4 regions of the Hydrogenophaga sp. L99 genome follow, and region 1 is predicted to be linked to each of the others. Evidence: predicted binding sites of a transcription regulator. Region 1 holds the regulator's gene; each other region holds the start of a gene.

Region 1 (2,196 bases):
GAACCAGATTTCCCAGGCAATCTCGCCGGCCGCGTTGTACAGGTCTTGCTCGCTACGGTAACCGCCGTGCCAGAGCTGCACCAATACCCGTTGAGAGAGTCGGCTGTGCAGGTTCAGCCGCATGGCGTCGCGCCACGAGGCCTGCACGCCCACACCGCCACGCGCCTTGAAGGCCAGCGGCTCGCCGGTGATGCGCTGCACCTCTGCGGCCAGGTAATCCTCTACGCCAGCGGCGCAAGGGAGAAAAAGTTTGAGTTGGTTCATAACAAGTTACTTCGGCAATGGCTACAGAGCATCTGGTGCGTTGACCCCTTCCAGCATGCCCCACGGAACCGCCCTTCGACAAGCTCAGGACGGGCCGCTGGGGTGGCGGTGACGCGAAGCGGCGCGGGGGGTTACAAGCTCTTTCGCAGGTTCGCGGGCGCAATGCGCAGCGCCTCGCGGTACTTGGCCACGGTGCGCCGCGCGCATTCGATGCCCTGCTCTTTGAGCAGGTCGGAGAGCTGGTTGTCAGACAGCGGTTTGGCCGGTTCTTCGGCCGCAATGAACTGCTTGAGCAGCGCACGCACCGCAGTGCTCGACGCGTTGCCACCGGTTTCGGTGCCCAGCGACGAGCCAAAGAAATACTTGAGTTCGTAAGTGCCAAACGGCGTGGCCATGTATTTGGCGGTGGTCACGCGGCTGATGGTGGATTCGTGCAGGCCCAGCTCGTCGGCAATTTCGCGCAGCACCAGCGGGCGCATGGCGAGTTCGCCGTGCATAAAGAAGTTGCGCTGGCGCTCCACAATGGCGCTGCTCACACGCAAGATGGTGTCAAAGCGCTGCTGGATGTTTTTGATGAACCAGCGCGCTTCTTGCAGGCGCTGCTGCATGGCGGCGTGGCCGGCTTCGCCGCTGGCGCCACCGTCGCGCCCACCGCGGTTGCCGCGCATGGCGTTGGCGTACACGTCGTGCACGCGCAGGCGCGGCATCACCTCGGCGTTGAGCTGCACTTTGAAGCCCCGCCCAGCGCGGGTCACGAGCACATCGGGCACCACCACGTTGCGCTCCACGTCGACAAAACGGCGGCCGGGCTTGGGCTCCAGCCGCGCGATAAGGCCCAGCGCGGCGCGGGCGGTTTCGTCGTCAATGCCACACAACGCACACAAGCGCTTCACGTCGCGCTTGGCCATGAGCTCCAGCGGCTGCTTGCAAATGGCCAGGGCAGCGCGGGCCTCAGGGCTGTTGCGCATTTCCTCGATCTGCAGGCGCAGGCATTCGCCCAGGTCGCGGGCGCCCACGCCAGCCGGCTCCATGTGCTGCAGCAAATGCAGGGCCATGGTGAGGCGCTGTTCGAGGGCTTCGCGGGCCTCCAGCTGTTCCGGGTCTTCCCCGGTTTCCGGGTCGGCCGTCAGCACACCGGGGTTGGACAGGCTGAGCCAGGCGGTGGCCAGGTCGGCCAGCGTGTCTTCCAGGTAACCGTCGTCGTTGAGCGACTCGATCAGGAAATAGAGCGCGGCGCGGTCTTCGTCGCTCAGGCGCAGGCAGCGCGCCTGGTCGTGCAGGTGGTCTTGCAGGCTGACGGGCACGCGCGCCAGGTCGGCCGCAGTGGCGGTTTCGTCGTCGTCGCCCGAGCCGCTGTTGCGGGGCGGTGCGTCACCACCCCACTCGCTGTCGTCGGGCGCCATTTCCACGGTGCCGTCGCCTTCCCAGCTTTCTTCCACCGGGGTGGCACCGTCCAGGCGGCCTTCCAGCTCATCGCTTTGCGCGCTGTCGGTGGTGCTGTCGCTGGAGGACACGCGCTCAGACACCAGGCCGTCGTATTCGGGCGCGGACGCCACCGCCTCGGCCCCAGCCTGTGTGGCGTCGGTGATCTGCTCACCCGCGCTCACCGGTGCGTCGGTCTGCTCCAGGCCAAACGCTTCGCGGTCGGCGATCTCGTCGGTGCGCTCCAGAAACGGGTTTTCGTCCAGCATCTGCTCGACTTCCTGCGCCATTTCCAAGGTGGACAGTTGCAGCAAACGGATGGACTGCTGCAACTGCGGCGTGAGCGCCAGGTGCTGCGAGACGCGGAGGGACAGGCCTTGTTTCACAGGCCGCCCCCCCGCCGCGCTGCGCGCGTCCCCCCCAGGGGGGCGCACCCTGGGACCGGCAAAGCCGGATCCGCGGGTGCCCTGAATAGCGGCGCCTCACTCGCCCACCGTGGCGTGGGCGAAG
Region 2 (2,196 bases), 1.9 Mb from region 1:
GCCCAGAAATTCCGATCGCGTGTGAAAGTGGATGCGGATGGCTTTGGGGAAGATGTCGGCAAACATGTGGTTTTCGATCATCTGCGCCGACATGCGCACCAGCGCCAGCGTGTGCTGGTGCACGCTGCGGTGGTCTCCGGTCACGTCCAGCGCGCCAATGACCTGGCCATAAGGGTCAAAGATGGGGGCCGCTGAACAGGTGAGGAATTTGTTGGCGTTCAGGTAGTGCTGGCTGCCGTGCACCGTGAGCGCTTCTTGCTCGGTCAGGGCGGTGCCAATAGCGTTCGTCCCTTTGTTTTCTTCAGACCAATCCATGCCCGGGGTCAGCGCCACCTGTGAGGCTTTTTCAAGGAAGTCGGTGTCGCCCAGCGAGTGCAGCACCATGCCACGTGCCGACGTCAGCAGCACCATGCTGTGGGTGTTGACGATCTGGTCGTACAGGGTCTCCATGACGGGCGCCGCGTGCTGGAAAAGAAACTTGTTCTCCTCCAGCACGTCGGCCAGTAGCCCGCGTCCGGGGCTGGAAAAATCGGGTTCGTCCTGTGCCGACAGGCCGTGCGCGAGCGAACGCCGATGCGACTGAGAGATCAAGCCCGCATCCGTGCCTTTTAGGTCATTGGACATGTTGTGGCCACCCTTCGGGCGGCCCATGCCGTGCATCTGCATCCCGCCGTTCATGTCGTCTCCTGCTACCGGGGTCAAGGTGTCCCAGGGATCCATTCCCCACGGCAACATCTCATGAGATGTGCCCGTCGAAGACGGATCAACTTTTTTGATTTCTTGCATTTCATTGTCCTCGCATCTGTGTCAGGGATCAACACAGGCTTTCCCTTGGTTGCTCCAGACCGTGGCGCTGGAGTGTTCCAGACAAAGCAAATTGCTCGCCACAGGCGCGCCCACCCCATGTGTTGGCTCACAGCGGGCTGCGTCTGTACCAGGGGGAGATATTTCTGCTTCAAATTGCAACACTGGTGTTGCGCGATGGCTCTTGTCTAGCGTGTAACTGAAACCTTCTCGGGGCGCTGGCAGGGCGTTGCTTTGGCCCAAAGTGTGCCTGGCCTGCATATTGCTGAAGAGGGTTGCGTACCCGTTTTTCAGCTTTCAGTCTTCGGAGACAAACCCATGAAATATCCCATCCATTTTCGTATCCAACTTCTGGGCCGCTGGGCCCTTGGCCTGGCCTTGTGTGCGGGTCTCGCCGCGGTGGTCCATGCCCATGGGGATGTCACCCCCCAGGCGGTTGACACAAGCACGCTGCCCAAGCTGGGCGAAAAATGGCTGGACAGCAACCCGTACACCACCGGCGCACCGGAGTACAAGGAAGCCTTGCGCATCGGTTCCTCGGCCTACAACCAGAACTGCGCGCGTTGCCACGGGCTCGAAGCCATCTCAGGGGGTATTTCTCCTGACTTGCGCAAGTTTGACCAAGAGTGCACGGGCATGGCAGACGAAGCCAAGAAGAAGGCGTGTTTCAAAGAAATGGACGAGTTCTATGTGGCCACCGTGCGCCGCGGTCGTGTGCGGGATGGACGCGTCTACATGCCACCCTTTGAAAGCACCTTGTCGCAGGAAGCCATCTGGACCATCAAGGCCTACCTCGAAACGCGTCGCGAACCCTGATGCCCTCTGAGTGTTTGCCCGAGTGCGGCGGGTCCGAGTGGATCCCGGCCGTCTGGGCAGGCTAGAGCACCACTTCCAGGCGACGATTTGCCCAACCCGCACAGGAGACCAAATTGAACCAGCACGACACCCCCGCCCCCCCATTGCCCAGCGGCGGCTCGGCGTACCCGAGCCGCCGTCAGGTGCTTGCCGCTGCCCTGTGCTCCACCGTGGCGCCCTTGTCATTGGCCCAGCGGCCTGACGATGGTGAGCCTTCTGAGTTCGAGGTCATCAAACAGCGCGGATCACTCATCGTCGCCGTCTACAAAGACAACGAACCCTATTCCTACGGACCGCCCGCCAACATGCAAGGGCTCGATATCGACATTGCCCGTGCTTTGACGCGTGAAATGGGCCTGGGCCTCTCCCTGCTGCCTTTTCAGGCGGCGGAAGACATGCATGGCGATCTGCGCAACATGGTGACCCGAGGGCACTACCTGGGCCATGGCCCGGCAGATCTGCTGATGCGCGTCCCTGTTGACATGCACCTCATGATGGCCGATCGCCTGGCCTTCATTTTCGGCACCTACCAGAAAG
Region 3 (2,196 bases), 530 kb from region 1:
CCTGGTTGATCACCGCCTCGGGCTGGTTCAGGTACTGGCTGGGCGCAATCACCTTGGCAATGAGTTCGCGGTTTTTGGGGTCGCGCGCCATGGCCGCTGAGGTGAGCACCGCGCGGTACAACGCAGCGAAGGTGTTGGGGTTTTTCTGGATGAACTCGGTGCTGGTGCCAAAGGCGCAGCAGGGGTGGCCGTTCCACAGGTCTTTGGTGAGCAGGTGGATGAAGCCCACTTCGTCGTACACCGCGCGCTGGTTGAACGGGTCTGGGCCAAGGAAGCCGTCGATGTTGCCGGCGCGCAGGTTGGCCACCATTTCGGCCGGCGGAATCACGCGCAGCTGCACGTCGGTGTCGGGGTTGATGCCGTTTTCGGCCAGGTAGTAGCGCAACAAGAAGTTGTGCATCGAGTAGTCAAACGGAATGCCGAACTTGAAACCTTTCCAGTTTTTCGGATCCCGGTTGTTCTTGTGTTTCAGCGCCAGCGTGATGGCCTGCCCGTTGATGTTCTGGATGGTGGCCACGTTCATGGGCGTGGCGTTGCTGCCCAGCCCCTGGCTGATGGCCAGCGGCATGGGCGACAGGAAGTGCGTGGCGTCGTATTCCTTGTTGATCATCTTGTCGCGCACCAGCGCCCAGCCGGCGGTCTTGGTGACTTCCACGTTCAGGCCCTGCTTTTGGTAGAAGCCCAGCGGGTGGGCCATGATCAGCGGCGTGGCGCAGGTGATCGGGATGAAGCCGATCTTGAGGTTGGTTTTTTCCAGGCTGCCTTTTTCCTGCGCCATGGCCTGCATGCTGGCCACGGGCAACACACTGGCAATGGCCGCCATGGCCGTGCCCTTGCCCACCGCGCGCAGAAAGCGGCGGCGCTCTTCGTCTTGCGGAAACAGCGCCTTCACCAGCGTGGCTTCAATGAACTCGTTGCTGTAGGCCTCGAACTCGGCGGTCTCGCTGCGCCGGCGCAGCTCGACGGCCGCGCTGTCGGCGGCCACCTCGGCGTGGTGGTCGGCCAGCGTGTGGTCGCGGCCACAGCTGCACTTCATCATCAAAGGGCGGTCGGCGTTGTAGGGATCGAAGAATTCGGACATGGCACACCTCGTGAGTTGTAGACGCGGTGTGTATTGCAAGCTGCGGGCCAACCGGCGTGCCAAGCGGCTGCGTTTGCGCTCTGGCGTGGCATTTCGCGGCAGCGGGCCCCACGCGGTGTAGGGGTAGCCCTACAAATGCTGCCAGAACAGCCCGGTTCAGGCCGGTTTGGGGGCGCGCGCGTGGCGCTCGGCGTACAGCGCCAGCTCCACGTCGTTCTTGGCGCCGGTCTTTTCCAGGATGCGTGCACGGTAGGTGCTCACCGTGTTGGGCGCCAGGCCCAGCTGTGCACCAATTTCGCTCACGGTGCGGCCTTGCGTGAGCAAGCGGTAGACCTGGTACTCCCGGTGCGACAGCGCCTCGGGCCCGCCCTGGGCCGAGGCACTGCCCACCGCTGCGGCCAGCGCTTCGGCCGTGGCCTGGCTCAGAAACACCCCGCCGCCGGCGGCCTTGCGCACGGCGGCCAGCATGTCGTCGGGGTCGGCGCTTTTGTTCAGGTAGCCACAGGCGCCCAGGCGAATGCAGCGCACCGCGTATTGCTTTTCGGGGTAGGTGCTGAGCATGAGCACCGGCAGGCGCGGGTACTCGCGCTTGATCGCTTGCAGCACATCGAGCCCGTCCAGCCCGGGCATGGCAATGTCGAGCAGCACCAGGTCCAGCCCCAGCGGACCGCCCAGCGCCTGCACCGTGGCCAGCACCTCGATGCCCGTCTGCGCTTCGGCCACCACCTGCACGTCGGGCGCATCGGCCAGGATCTGCTTGAGCCCTTCGCGCACGATGCGGTGGTCGTCCCCGATCAGCACGCGGATGGTTTCGGGCAAGGTGTCAAACACGGTGTTCAAGCGGTGGCTCCGTCCGGCAAGGTGAGCGTGAGGCACATGCGCGTGCCCCGTCCTGGTGCGCTGGTGATCTGCACGTCGCCCCCAAAGTGGCGGGCCCGCTCGCGCATGCCCATCACGCCGTAGGCGTCGGCGGCCTCAAAGGCCTGCGCCGGCGCACCCACGCCATTGTCCTGCACCGCCAGGCTCAGCGCCCGCCCCTGCACCGCAATGGACACGGCCAGGTGCCGGGCCCGCGCGTGGCGGCCCACGTTGCTCAGCATCTCCTGAAAAATCCG
Region 4 (2,196 bases), 760 kb from region 1:
GCGCAATGCCCACCGTGAGTGCCGCACCAAACAGGTGCCAGTCAAACGCAGCACCCGCACCCGATTCACCACCGTAGTGCACCACGTTGGCAAATGCACCAGGGTCGAGCACCGCCACCGCCACAAAGGGCACCACCATCATCACCAGCCACAGCGGTTGCGTCCACATCTGAAAACGGCTGATGACCGACACGCCGTGTGTGACCAGCGGAATGACCACCACGGCACAAATCAAATAACCCCAAGCGGGGGGAATGCCGAGCGCGAGTTCCAGCGCATAGGCCATCACCGCGGCTTCCAGGGCAAAAAAGATGAAGGTGAACGAGGCGTAAATGAGCGAGGTGATGGTGGAGCCGATGTAGCCAAAACCCGCACCACGCGTGAGCAGGTCCATGTCCACCCCATAGCGCGCGGCGTACACGCTGATGGGCAGACCCGCCATGAAGATGATGAGACCGGTGGCCAGGATGGCCCAGAACGCGTTGATGAAGCCGTATTGCACCAGCAGCGTGGCGCCCACCGCTTCAAGAATGAGAAACGACGCGGCCCCAAACGCGGTGTTGGCCACGCGCCATTCGCTCCACTTGCGAAAGCGCTGTGGCGTGTAGCGCAGCGCGTAATCCTCCATGGTTTCGCTGCCCACCCAATGGTTGTAGTCGCGGCGCACGCGGGTGATGCGCTGGGGCGCGCTGGCGTCCGGGGCCTCGGCAACGGGGCGGGGCGAGCGGCTGGCGACGGGTTCGGGCAAAGGGGTGTTCACACCGGGTTTGTGCAGCTTTCATGCCATGCCGGGTGTGCAAGGGCCCCAGAGGGCACGGGACTTGCTAGAGACCCCCCACACAAAGCCCCAATACGTGCCCACCGCCATGGAACTGACACCTCGCGCTCAGCCGGCATGTGCGGCTGCAAGAGCCAACTATTGAGTGAAACGCAATGGAACTGACCCCTCGTGAAAAAGACAAGCTGCTGATCTTCACCGCCGCCTTGCTGGCCGAGCGCCGCCGCGCCCGGGGGCTCAAGCTCAACTACCCCGAAGCGATGGCGCTGATTTCTGCCGCCGTGATGGAAGGTGCCCGCGACGGCAAGACCGTGGCCCAGCTCATGAGCGAGGGCCGCAGCGTGCTCACCCGTGCCGACGTGATGGACGGCATTGCCGAAATGATTCCCGACATCCAGGTGGAGGCCACGTTTCCCGACGGCACCAAGCTGGTGACCGTGCACCAACCGATACCGTGATACCCCCCGCGCCGCGGTATTTGACCCACCCCCGCCGCGCTGCGCGCGACCCCCTCCAGGGGGCGATGCAAGTGGCCCGGCGAAGCCGGTTCCACCGCATCCCTGGATTCAAACATTTCGCGCCGACTGCCTGCCTCTTCACTTTGGAGCCATGACATGAAATCTCTGCCCACAATCGCGGCTACCCTGGCCACCCTGCCCGCCTTCGCCCACGAAGGCCATGGTCTGTTGGGCAGCCACTGGCATGCCACCGACGCCCTGGGTTTTGTGGCAGCGGGTGCGCTGCTGGCTGTGGCCGTTTGGCTGTCAAAGAAGTGAGCTCCGCCATGATCCCCGGCGAATACTTCATTGAAGCAGGCGAGCACGCCCTGAACCCTGGCCGGCGCACCGCCACGGTGGTGGTGCAGAACACCGCCAACCGCCCGGTGCAGGTGGGTTCGCATTACCACTTTGCCGAAACCAACGCGGCGCTCAGCTTCGACCGCGTGGCCGCCCACGGCATGCGGCTGAACATTGCGGCCGGCACCGCCGTGCGCTTTGAGCCCGGCCAGCAACGCACCGTGGAGCTGGTGGACTATGCGGGCGACCGCGTGGTGATCGGCTTTCGCGGCCTCACCCAAGGAGCGCTGTGATGGCCCACATTGCTCGCAGCGCCTACGCCGACATGTACGGCCCCACCGTGGGCGACCGGGTGCGCCTGGCCGACACCGGACTGGTCATTGAGGTGGAACAAGACTTCACCCTGCGCGCCGGCGGCTACGGCGAGGAAGCCAAGTTTGGCGGCGGCAAGACCATTCGCGACGGCATGGCGCAGTCGCAGCGCACCCGCGCCGAAGGCGCCGTGGACACCGTGCTCACCAACGCCCTCATCATCGACCACTGGGGCATCGTCAAGGCCGACATTGGCCTCAAGGGCGGGCACATCGTGGCCATCGGCAAGTCGGGCAACCCCGACACCAT

Evidence for each region. Region 1 encodes sigma-54, which starts transcription at its own class of promoters, with help from an activator protein. Its sites were predicted from a motif close to TGGCANGNAANCTGCTTT; they were not measured.
Region 2: the regulator sigma-54 is predicted to act here: its motif matches at 1,056-1,073, upstream of pedF (cytochrome c-550 PedF).
Region 3: the regulator sigma-54 is predicted to act here: its motif matches at 1,114-1,131, upstream of AC4QBL_RS17180 (CmpA/NrtA family ABC transporter substrate-binding protein).
Region 4: the regulator sigma-54 is predicted to act here: its motif matches at 811-828, upstream of AC4QBL_RS03430 (urease subunit gamma).

The regions. Positions count from the first base shown of each region.
Region 1 covers NZ_CM178972.1:4,116,993-4,119,188, reverse strand. The annotation lists gene AC4QBL_RS19680 (THUMP domain-containing class I SAM-dependent RNA methyltransferase) at 1-264, opposite strand, end outside; gene rpoN (RNA polymerase factor sigma-54) at 396-2,072, opposite strand.
Region 2 covers NZ_CM178972.1:2,246,232-2,248,427, reverse strand. The annotation lists gene AC4QBL_RS10770 (sigma-54-dependent Fis family transcriptional regulator) at 1-678, opposite strand, end outside; gene pedF (cytochrome c-550 PedF) at 1,123-1,620, shown strand; gene AC4QBL_RS10760 (substrate-binding periplasmic protein) at 1,734-2,196, shown strand, end outside.
Region 3 covers NZ_CM178972.1:3,582,787-3,584,982, forward strand. The annotation lists gene AC4QBL_RS17180 (CmpA/NrtA family ABC transporter substrate-binding protein) at 1-1,081, opposite strand, end outside; gene AC4QBL_RS17185 (response regulator transcription factor) at 1,238-1,921, opposite strand; gene AC4QBL_RS17190 (PAS domain-containing sensor histidine kinase) at 1,918-2,196, opposite strand, start outside.
Region 4 covers NZ_CM178972.1:702,747-704,942, reverse strand. The annotation lists gene AC4QBL_RS03435 (hybrid sensor histidine kinase/response regulator) at 1-760, opposite strand, end outside; gene AC4QBL_RS03430 (urease subunit gamma) at 934-1,236, shown strand; gene AC4QBL_RS03425 (hypothetical protein) at 1,393-1,554, shown strand; gene AC4QBL_RS03420 (urease subunit beta) at 1,563-1,868, shown strand; gene ureC (urease subunit alpha) at 1,868-2,196, shown strand, end outside.